2 regions of the Thiomonas sp. SCN 64-16 genome follow, and region 2 is predicted to be linked to the other one. Evidence: predicted binding sites of a transcription regulator. Region 2 holds the regulator's gene; the other holds the start of a gene.
What was found. The regulator sigma-54, encoded in region 2, starts transcription at its own class of promoters, with help from an activator protein. The targets are predictions, from matches to a motif close to TGGCANGNAANCTGCTTT.
Positions count from the first base shown of each region.

Region 1: ABT24_RS06130 (ammonium transporter) is a predicted target of sigma-54. The motif match lies at 1,578-1,595, and genes of this name have one in related genera.

Region 1 is NZ_MEGQ01000016.1:27,446-31,858, reverse strand. Features, by position in the region: gene panB (3-methyl-2-oxobutanoate hydroxymethyltransferase) at 1-216, opposite strand, end outside; gene ABT24_RS06140 (segregation and condensation protein A) at 301-1,149, opposite strand; gene ABT24_RS06135 (DUF3460 family protein) at 1,190-1,387, opposite strand; gene ABT24_RS06130 (ammonium transporter) at 1,627-2,826, shown strand; gene ABT24_RS06125 (alkaline phosphatase D family protein) at 2,854-4,242, opposite strand; gene ABT24_RS06120 (TonB-dependent receptor) at 4,266-4,413, opposite strand, start outside.
Region 2 is NZ_MEGQ01000034.1:5,641-10,053, forward strand. Features, by position in the region: gene ABT24_RS10395 (thiol:disulfide interchange protein DsbA/DsbL) at 1-578, shown strand, start outside; gene lptA (lipopolysaccharide transport periplasmic protein LptA) at 701-1,336, shown strand; gene lptB (LPS export ABC transporter ATP-binding protein) at 1,414-2,187, shown strand; gene ABT24_RS10410 (RNA polymerase factor sigma-54) at 2,194-3,714, shown strand; gene ABT24_RS10415 (COG4705 family protein) at 3,835-4,413, shown strand, end outside.

The DNA.
Region 1 (4,413 bases), on a different contig from region 2:
ACCCTGCATCACCATGCCCAGCGAGTCGCCCACCAGCAGGCAATCCACCCCGGCAGCGTCGAGCAAGCTGGCGCTGGCCGCGTCGTAAGCGGTGAGCATGGCGATTTTTTCGTCGGCCTCACGCATGGCGCGCAGGCGGTGCAGGGTGAGCGGTTTGCGCGGAGCGCTATCACTGCGGGGCGCAGCGCCGTAGGGCGCGGGAGAGTCTGCTGACATGGCTTGAGCTCAGGTGGAAACCGGGGCATTATGCCCGCGCCGGGTTGGTTTTTGCGAACGAGCGTTCGATTTCTGGCCTGCGCATCAACTTGGGGTGTAAGCCAGCCGCACATACAGAGGGGCGAAGGCTTCGGCCTGGGTGATTTCCACCAGCGCTTCCCGGGTGAGTTCGAGTAGCGCCACCAGCGTGACCACGGCGACGGGCACGCCCTGTGCGGGGTCGAACAGTTCGTGAAATTCGAGGAAGCGCTTGCCTTGCAACTGGCGTAGCACGCGGCTCATGTAATCGCGCACCGAAAGTTGCTCGCGGGTGATCTTGTGGTGAGTATGCAACTTGGCGCGCTTGAGAATGTCGCTCCACGCCTGTTGTAGTTCGTCGGCCGTCACGTCGGGCAGGCGCGGTGCGGCGTCACGGTCGAACAGCGCTTGCGCACGCCAGAAGTCGCGTCCGAGCACGGGCAGGGCGTCGAGCTGCTGCGCAGCGAGCTTGAAGCGTTCGTATTCCAAGAGCCGGCGCACGAGTTCGGCGCGGGGATCTTCGGGCTCGGCGCCGGGCTCGGTGGGCGGCCGCGGCAGCAACATGCGCGACTTGATCTCGATGAGCATGGCCGCCATCAGCAAATACTCGGCGGCCAGCTCCAGATTGTGTCGGCGGATTTGCTCGACATAGCTCAGATACTGCGCCGTGACCTGCGCCAGCGGAATGTCGAGGATGTTGAAGTTCTGCTTGCGGATAAGGTAGAGCAGCAGATCCATCGGCCCTTCGAAGGCTTCGAGAAAGACTTCGAGCGCATCGGGCGGGATGTAGAGGTCTTGCGGCAGCTCGAACAGCGGCTCGCCGTACAGCCGCGCGACCGCCATGCCGTCGACCGTGGCCGGGGTGCTGTCCACCGCCGGAGACATCAGCGCGGCGTCGCCGGGCGCGGCGGTCATGGAATGGCTTGCAGCGAAGCTCGCCACGCTCGGGGCGACTTCAGTGACTGCCGTAAACGTAGGCTTTCTGCGGCACGCGGGCCGCCTGGAATTCCCGGGTCAGCTCGGGGTTCTGCGGTTTGTCCCAAAGCCGGGCACGCCCTTCTTTTTGCTTGGCCTCAAGCTGCGGATCGCTGTGCTTCAGATCCTGGATGAAATGCGTCACTTCAGAAACGTAAGGTTTGACTTTGAAAGGCATGGACGTTCTCGAATGGAAACCGCAGGAGGAACAACGAGCCCGCCATTCTAAGCAAGCGGCTGCTCTGATCGATGCGCCCGAATACGGTGCGCAACGCCTTGATATGGTGCGAACCAAGCCCTGTCATGCACCGAAAATGCGCAGTTTGTGAGCGGTTGTGAACCCAACAGGGGCACCGTGCGCCATTTATGGGCACGAAGTTTGCTGTATCTACCTAACTCTTATCAGGAACCCCAATCGTGCAAGACGCCTCCAGTGGAAATGTGTTGTTCATCCTTCTCGGCGCCATTCTGGTGCTCGCCATGCACGCCGGGTTCGCCTTTCTTGAGCTGGGCACGGTGCGCAAGAAAAACCAGGTCAACGCGCTCTCCAAAATCATCACCGACTTTTCCGTCTCGGCGATTGCCTACTTTCTGCTCGGCTACGGCATCGCCTACGGTCATCATTTTCTCGTGGGCGATGACGTGCTCACCCGCGATCATGGCTACGAGTTGACCCGGTTCTTCTTTTTGCTGACCTTCGCCGCGGCCATTCCGGCCATCATTTCCGGCGGCATTGCCGAGCGCGCCAAGTTCTGGCCCCAGCTCATCGCCACCTTCACCATCGTCGCCTTTATCTACCCGTTTTTCGAGGGCATTGTGTGGCACGGCAATCTGGGCATTCAGGCATGGTTGCAGTCCACTTTCGGCGCGCCCTTTCACGATTTCGCCGGCTCGGTAGTGGTGCATGCGATGGGCGGCTGGATCGCGCTGCCCGCCGTGCTCTTGCTCGGGCCGCGTCGCGGCCGCTATCACGCCAACGGGCAGATGTCGGCGCATCCGCCCTCGTCCATCCCATTCCTGGCGCTGGGTTCGTGGATACTGATCGTGGGCTGGTTCGGCTTCAATGTGATGAGCGCGCAAAAGCTCGACCAGATCAGCGGTCTGGTGGCGGTGAACTCGCTCATGGCGATGGTGGGCGGCACCCTGGCGGCGCTGGCCGCGGGCAAAAACGACCCTGGCTTTCTGCACAACGGGCCGCTGGCCGGTTTGGTGGCGGTGTGCGCGGGTTCAGACGTGATGCACCCGCTGGGCGCGCTGGTGGTCGGCGCGGTGGCCGGGGCGCTGTTCGTCTGGATGTTCACCCTGACGCAAAACCGCTGGAAGATCGACGACGTGCTGGGGGTGTGGCCGCTGCACGGCCTGTGTGGCACCTGGGGCGGCATTGCCGCGGGCATTTTCGGCATGAAGGCGCTGGGCGGGCTGGGCGGGGTGTCGCTGGCCTCGCAGATCGTCGGCACGCTGATGGGCATCACAGTGGCCCTGATCGGCGGCTTCGTGGTCTATGGCGTGCTGAAAAAGACCCTCGGCATCCGCCTCGACGCCGAAGAGGAATTCAACGGCGCCGACCTCTCCATCCACCGCATCAGCGCCACCCCGGAGCGCGAGGCGTCGTGGTGAGGCGTCGGTGGGCAGCGAATGTACGCTCTAGCTCCAGCCCAGGTCGGCCAGCGCCAGGGTGTGCGACCACAGCAGCTTGCCGCCGACGTTCTTGGCTTGCAGCTCCAGCCGCCGCTCCTTGCCCTCGCCGCTGAATTTGAGCACGCCGTAGTTGCGCTCAGCGACTAGCGTGCCGGGTACGCGGTTGGGATTGCCGTCGCCTTTGGCCGGCCTGGAATTCAGCGGCGAGCAGGTGAACTCCACCAGCGGATAGTCGCGCTTGCCGCCGTAGGCCGGACGCGGATACCGGATCAGCTCGGTGATGTGCCGGTCTCCCGAGAGAAACAGCAAGCCGGGGATGCGGTATTGCTGCAGCCAGCCGAGAAATGCGGCGCGTTCTTCGGGAAACTGGTTCCAGCCCTCGTAAGCGTCGTCGTCGTTGAAAAACTGGCCGCCAGCGGCGACGATCTTGAAGCGGGCGCGCGAGGACAGCAGGGCGTTGCGCAGCCAGCGCATCTGCGCCGGGCCGAACATCACCTTGCCGCGGTCACCCGGGCTGGTGGCGTCTGCGCTGCGCCACCAACGATCATCGAGCAGAAAAATATCGGCATCGGCGATGCTGGTCTTGGTGAACACTCCGGCGACGTCGCCAACGCCATACGTCGGGTTGGCCCAATAGGTTTTGAACAGATCGAGCGAGGCGTTCTTGAACTCGAAACTCGCATCGCTGTCGTTCGGGCCGTAATCATGGTCGTCCCAGATCGCCACTTGCGGGGTTGAGCGTAAAAACGCATCCAGCGGAGCGAAGCCGCGCTGTTGGCGGTAGCGCAGCGCCATGCCTTGCGGGCTCTGACAATCCACCTCGCGGTAATAGAGGTTGTCGCCCAGCCACACCATCAGATCGGCGCCTTCCTGCGTCATCGGCTCATAAATTTCGTAGCCGCCGCCATAGGGCTGGCCCGGCCGATCGAATAGCGGGTCGTTCAGATACGCGCAAGAACCCGTCAGGAGGGTGACATCGGGCGGCGGTGAACGAAACTGCCAGATGGGCTGCGTGCGCACGACGAGGGTGCGATTCGCAGCCGGTTTGCCATTGACCCAGGCCACAGCACGGTAGCGCGTGCCGGGAGAGAGATCGTCCATGACCAGATGAGCGCAGAACTGCCCTGCCGCATCGGTGCGAACCGACGCGGAGCGCTTTTTCTCGCCGGGCTGATTCTCTGGGGCATACTCCAACGCCACTTCGGCTGCGCCGGGCGTCTGCACCCAGATGAGGGCAGAGCGTGCAGCCACATAGCCCTGCATCGGCCCGGCGTAGAGCACGCCGGGGGCGGCTGGTTCAGCCCAGGCTGCAGGAAAGGGCCATTGCCCGGTGGCCAGCAGCGCGGAAGTCACCAGACCGCCCCGCAAGAATGCGCGGCGGGTCGGAGGGATCAACGCGGTCTTCGGCGCCGCGCCCATCAGAACTGCGCCTCCAGGCTGAGGTAGTAGCTGCGTGGCAGGTTGTATTTGATGAGCGGGTCTTTGGCGCTGCCCGGAAAGCCGGTGCTGTATTTGGTGATGTAGCGCTTGTCGAACAGATTGTTCACGTTGAAGCCTACGCTGACT
Region 2 (4,413 bases):
GCAGCCCGTTCAACGAGGGTTTTGCCTACAACCGCCTGGCCGTGCCGCAGCCGGTGAGCCCGTCGGACAAAATCGTGGTGTACGAGTTTTTCTGGTACGACTGCCCGCACTGCGCCGACTTCGACCCCCTGCTCGAAGCCTGGCAGAAAAAACTGCCCGCCGGAGTGGTGCTCGAGCGCGTGCCCGTCGCTTTTTCTCCTCAGTTCGTGCCGCAACAGCACCTCTACTACGCACTGAAGGCGCTGGGCAAGCTCGACGATGCGATGCAGGCCAAGATTTTCAACGCCATCCACAAACAGCACATTCCTCTGGGCACGGCCGATCAGATGGCCAACTGGCTGGCACAGCAGGGCATTCCCAAAAAAGCGTTCCTGGATGCCTACAACTCGTTCGGCGTGAATGCGCAAGTCCGGCAGGCCACGCAAATGGTGACGGACTATCAGATCAGCGGGGTGCCGACCATGGCGGTTCAGGGCACCTACACCACTTCTGCGGCGCTGCCTGAAGCCAACAACAACAAGAAGGTGCTCGAGGTCGTGGACTACCTGATCAAGAAGGTGCAGGCGGAGAAGAAGTAAGCGCGTCGCCCTGCCACATCTCAACACTGCCCGCATGCCGCGGGCAGTGTTTTTTGAGCCCCGCAAAATTGCTGCGAAATCGCCTGAACTGGCCCTAGAATGGATCGACTAAAGCAAAACCCATGCCGATGAAACGAGTGGCCAGAATTCTGTTGTTGACCCTGCTGTGTGCGCCGAGCTTGGCGCTGCCCGTGCTTGCGGCGCAGACCGACCGGAACCAGCCGATTCACATCGAGGCCGACGCCATGCGCTACGACGACGTGCACCAGACCAGTGTGTTCACCGGCAACGTGGTCGTCACCAAGGGTTCTCTGGTGCTGCGCGCCGCAACGGTCGATGTGCGCCAGGCGCCGGACGGCTATCAGTACGCGACGGCGATCGCCGCGCCGGGCCAGTTGGCCACCTTCCAGCAACAACTCGATACCGCGCCCGGCCAGCCCACGCAAACCATGGACGGCGCCGCGCAGCGCATCGAATACGACGGTAAGACCGATGTGGTGACGCTGCGTGGCCAGGCCATGCTCAGCCGACTGATCGACGGCAAGCTGGCCGACCGCAGCCAGGGCAATGTGATTGCCTACAACCAGATCACCGATGTGTTCACCGTCGAAGGCGGTGCGCAGGGCGCCACGGCCACCAACCCTGGAGGGCGGGTGCGGGTGATGTTGACGCCGCAGCCCGCCGCCCCGTCCGCGCCGACGGCGCCCAAATCGCCTCCCGCGCTCAAAGTCGCCCCGAAGCTGGGGACACAGCCTTGAGCGTCCAGCCGCATTCCGCTGGACAGACCGTGGTGCGGGGCGGCCTGGAGCCCGTCGCCCCGGCTGAAGCCGCGCGCGTGCCTTCAACTCCGTCGTCCCGCGCGGCCACCGGCCCGGAGCTCGACGTTCAACATTTGCAGAAACGCTATGCCGGTCGGCAGGTGGTGCGCGACGTTAGCTTCAGCGTGCGCTGTGGCGAGGTGGTCGGGCTGCTGGGGCCGAACGGCGCGGGCAAGACCACGTCGTTCTACATGATCGTCGGCCTGGTGCGGCCCGACGCGGGGCGCATCCACATCGACGGCCAGGACGTGAGCGATTCTCCGATGCACCGCCGTGCGCGCATGGGGTTGTCGTATCTGCCGCAGGAGGCGTCGATCTTCCGCCGCATGACGGTGGCCGAGAACGTGAGGGCGGTGCTGGAGTTGCAGCGCGACGCGCAAGGGCGCCGCCTGGGCAGGGCCGAAATCCGCGAACGCGAAGATCATCTGCTGCGCGAACTGCACGTCGAACATCTGCGCGACAGCCCCGCCCCCGCGCTTTCGGGCGGCGAGCGGCGGCGGGTGGAAATCGCCCGCGCGCTGGCCACGCAACCGCGCTTCATCCTGCTCGACGAGCCGTTTGCCGGCATCGATCCGATTGCGGTCATCGAGATTCAGCGCATCGTTCAGTTCCTGAAAGAGCAGGGCATCGGCGTGCTGATCACCGACCACAATGTGCGTGAAACGCTAGGCATCTGCGACCGGGCCTGCATCATCAGCGAAGGGCAGGTGCTGGCGCAGGGCGATCCGCAATCCATCATCGACAACCCCGCGGTACGCAAGGTGTACCTCGGCGAAAACTTCCGCATGTAAGCCGCGATGAAGCCGTCGCTGAACCTGCGCCTGTCCCAGCATCTCGCACTCACGCCGCAGTTGCAGCAGTCCATCCGGCTGCTGCAACTCTCCACCCTCGAACTCACGCAGGAAATCGAGGGCCTGCTCGAATCCAATCCCTTCCTCGAACCTGAAGAAGAGCAAGAGGCGCCCGCTGCCGCGCCGACATCCGAGTCGCCACCGCCTTTGGCGCCCGACCCGTCTCAGACATCGGTCGAAGGGCATGACGCAGCCGCCGAGCCCGCCGCTGAGCTGCAACTCGACACGCAGGACTGGACGGCCAGCAGCGGCGAAACCGATCACGGTGCGGATACCGATGCCGACGCCGACTCCTGGGTCAGCTCAGGCCAGTCCGTCAGCGGGGGCGGGGGTGACGACGACGAATTCAGCGCGCTCGACATTGCCTCCGAACACCTCGATCTGCGCGACCACCTGCGCGGTCAGTTGGCCGGGCTTGCGCTGAGCGCCACCGACCGCGCGGCTGCCGAAGCCATCATCGACTCGCTCGACGACGACGGCTATCTGCCCGACACCCCGCTGGAACTGGCGCAGGCCCTCGCCCCCGCGGCAGACGCCGAGCAGCTCGAAGACCTGGCCGATGCGCTGACCACGGCCATGCGCCTGATTCAGAGCTTCGACCCGGCCGGTGTCGCCGCCCACGATTTGCCCGACTGTCTCTGCCTGCAGCTTCAGCGCCAGGCGTCTTGTCCCGTGCGCGAACTCGCCCTGCAGATTTGCCGCGGCGGTCATCTCGATCTGCTGGCCAAGCGCGACTGGCGCAAGCTCGAACGCCAGCTCGAAGCCGATGAAGCCGCGCTGCGCCTGGCGCAGCAACGCATCGCCCAGCTCGACCCCCATCCCGGCAGCGCCTTCCGCCGCGATGCCGCGCAAGCCGTGACCCCCGATGTCATCGCCCGCAAGACCCCGCAAGGCTGGGTGGCGCAGCTCAACCCCGAGGTCATGCCCCGGCTGCGCGTGAATCAGATCTATGCCGACGCCATGCGCCGCGCACGCGACAGCGGCGGCGCCATGCAGGGACAGCTTCAGGAGGCGCGCTGGTTCGTGAAAAACGTGCAGCAGCGTTTCGAGACCATTCAACGCGTGTCGCAGACCATCGTCGAGCGCCAGCAGCGTTTTTTCGACTTCGGCCCCGTGGCCATGCGGCCCATGGTGCTGCGCGAAATCGCCGACGAACTCGGCCTGCACGAATCGACCATCTCGCGCGTGACCACGCAGAAGTTCATGCTCACGCCCTTTGGCACTGTCGAGCTGAAGTATTTTTTCGGCTCTGGCCTGAGCACCGAGGCCGGGGGCAACACCTCATCCACCGCGGTACGCGAACTCATCCGCCGCCTGGTGGCTGAAGAAGACAGCGCCAAACCCCTGTCGGACAGCGAACTCGCCGAACGCCTCACGCAGCAAGGCGTGCAGGTGGCGCGGCGCACCGTGGCCAAATACCGCGAAGCGCTGCGCATCGCCCCGGCCAATCTGCGCAAGAGCGGCTGAGGGCCCGCAGTCGCAAGCGGAGCCAGTCGCTCACCTTGCGCTAAGTCGTCCTCTCCAGAATGCCGGGGTCGCGCCGCACGCGACGCCACAACAACGCAAACGGTATTCAGGGAGTTCATCATGCAAAACGCAGTAAAAGCCGCGCAGCCTGGTTGGGCGCTGGCGGTCAAGGTTCCGGTCGTCATCACGCTTTACTTCTGGCTGATCAAAATCATGGCCACCACGGTGGGCGAAACCGCTGCAGACTATCTGTCGGTGGATCTGCATCTGGGCCTGGTCGCCACCAGCGCGGTGATGACCCTCTTGTTCATCGGTGTGCTGACGGCGCAGATGCGCGCCAGCCGTTACGTTCCCTGGCTTTACTGGTTGACGGTGACGCTCATCAGCGTCGTGGGCACCTTGCTGACCGACAATCTGACCGATCAGTTGGGTGTGCCGCTGCCGGTGAGCACTGCCTTGTTTGCGCTGGCCTTGCTGGCGACGTTTGCGATCTGGTGGGGCAGCGAGCATGATCTGTCGATCCACAGCATTGCCACGCCAAAACGAGAAGGGTTTTACTGGGCGACGATTCTGTTCACCTTTGCGCTGGGTACTGCCGGAGGCGATCTGGCCGCTGAGCGGCTGCAGCTCGGCTATGCCTTGTCGGCCTTGCTGTTTGGCGGCGCCATTGCGCTGACGGCAGCGGCCTACTACCTCTTC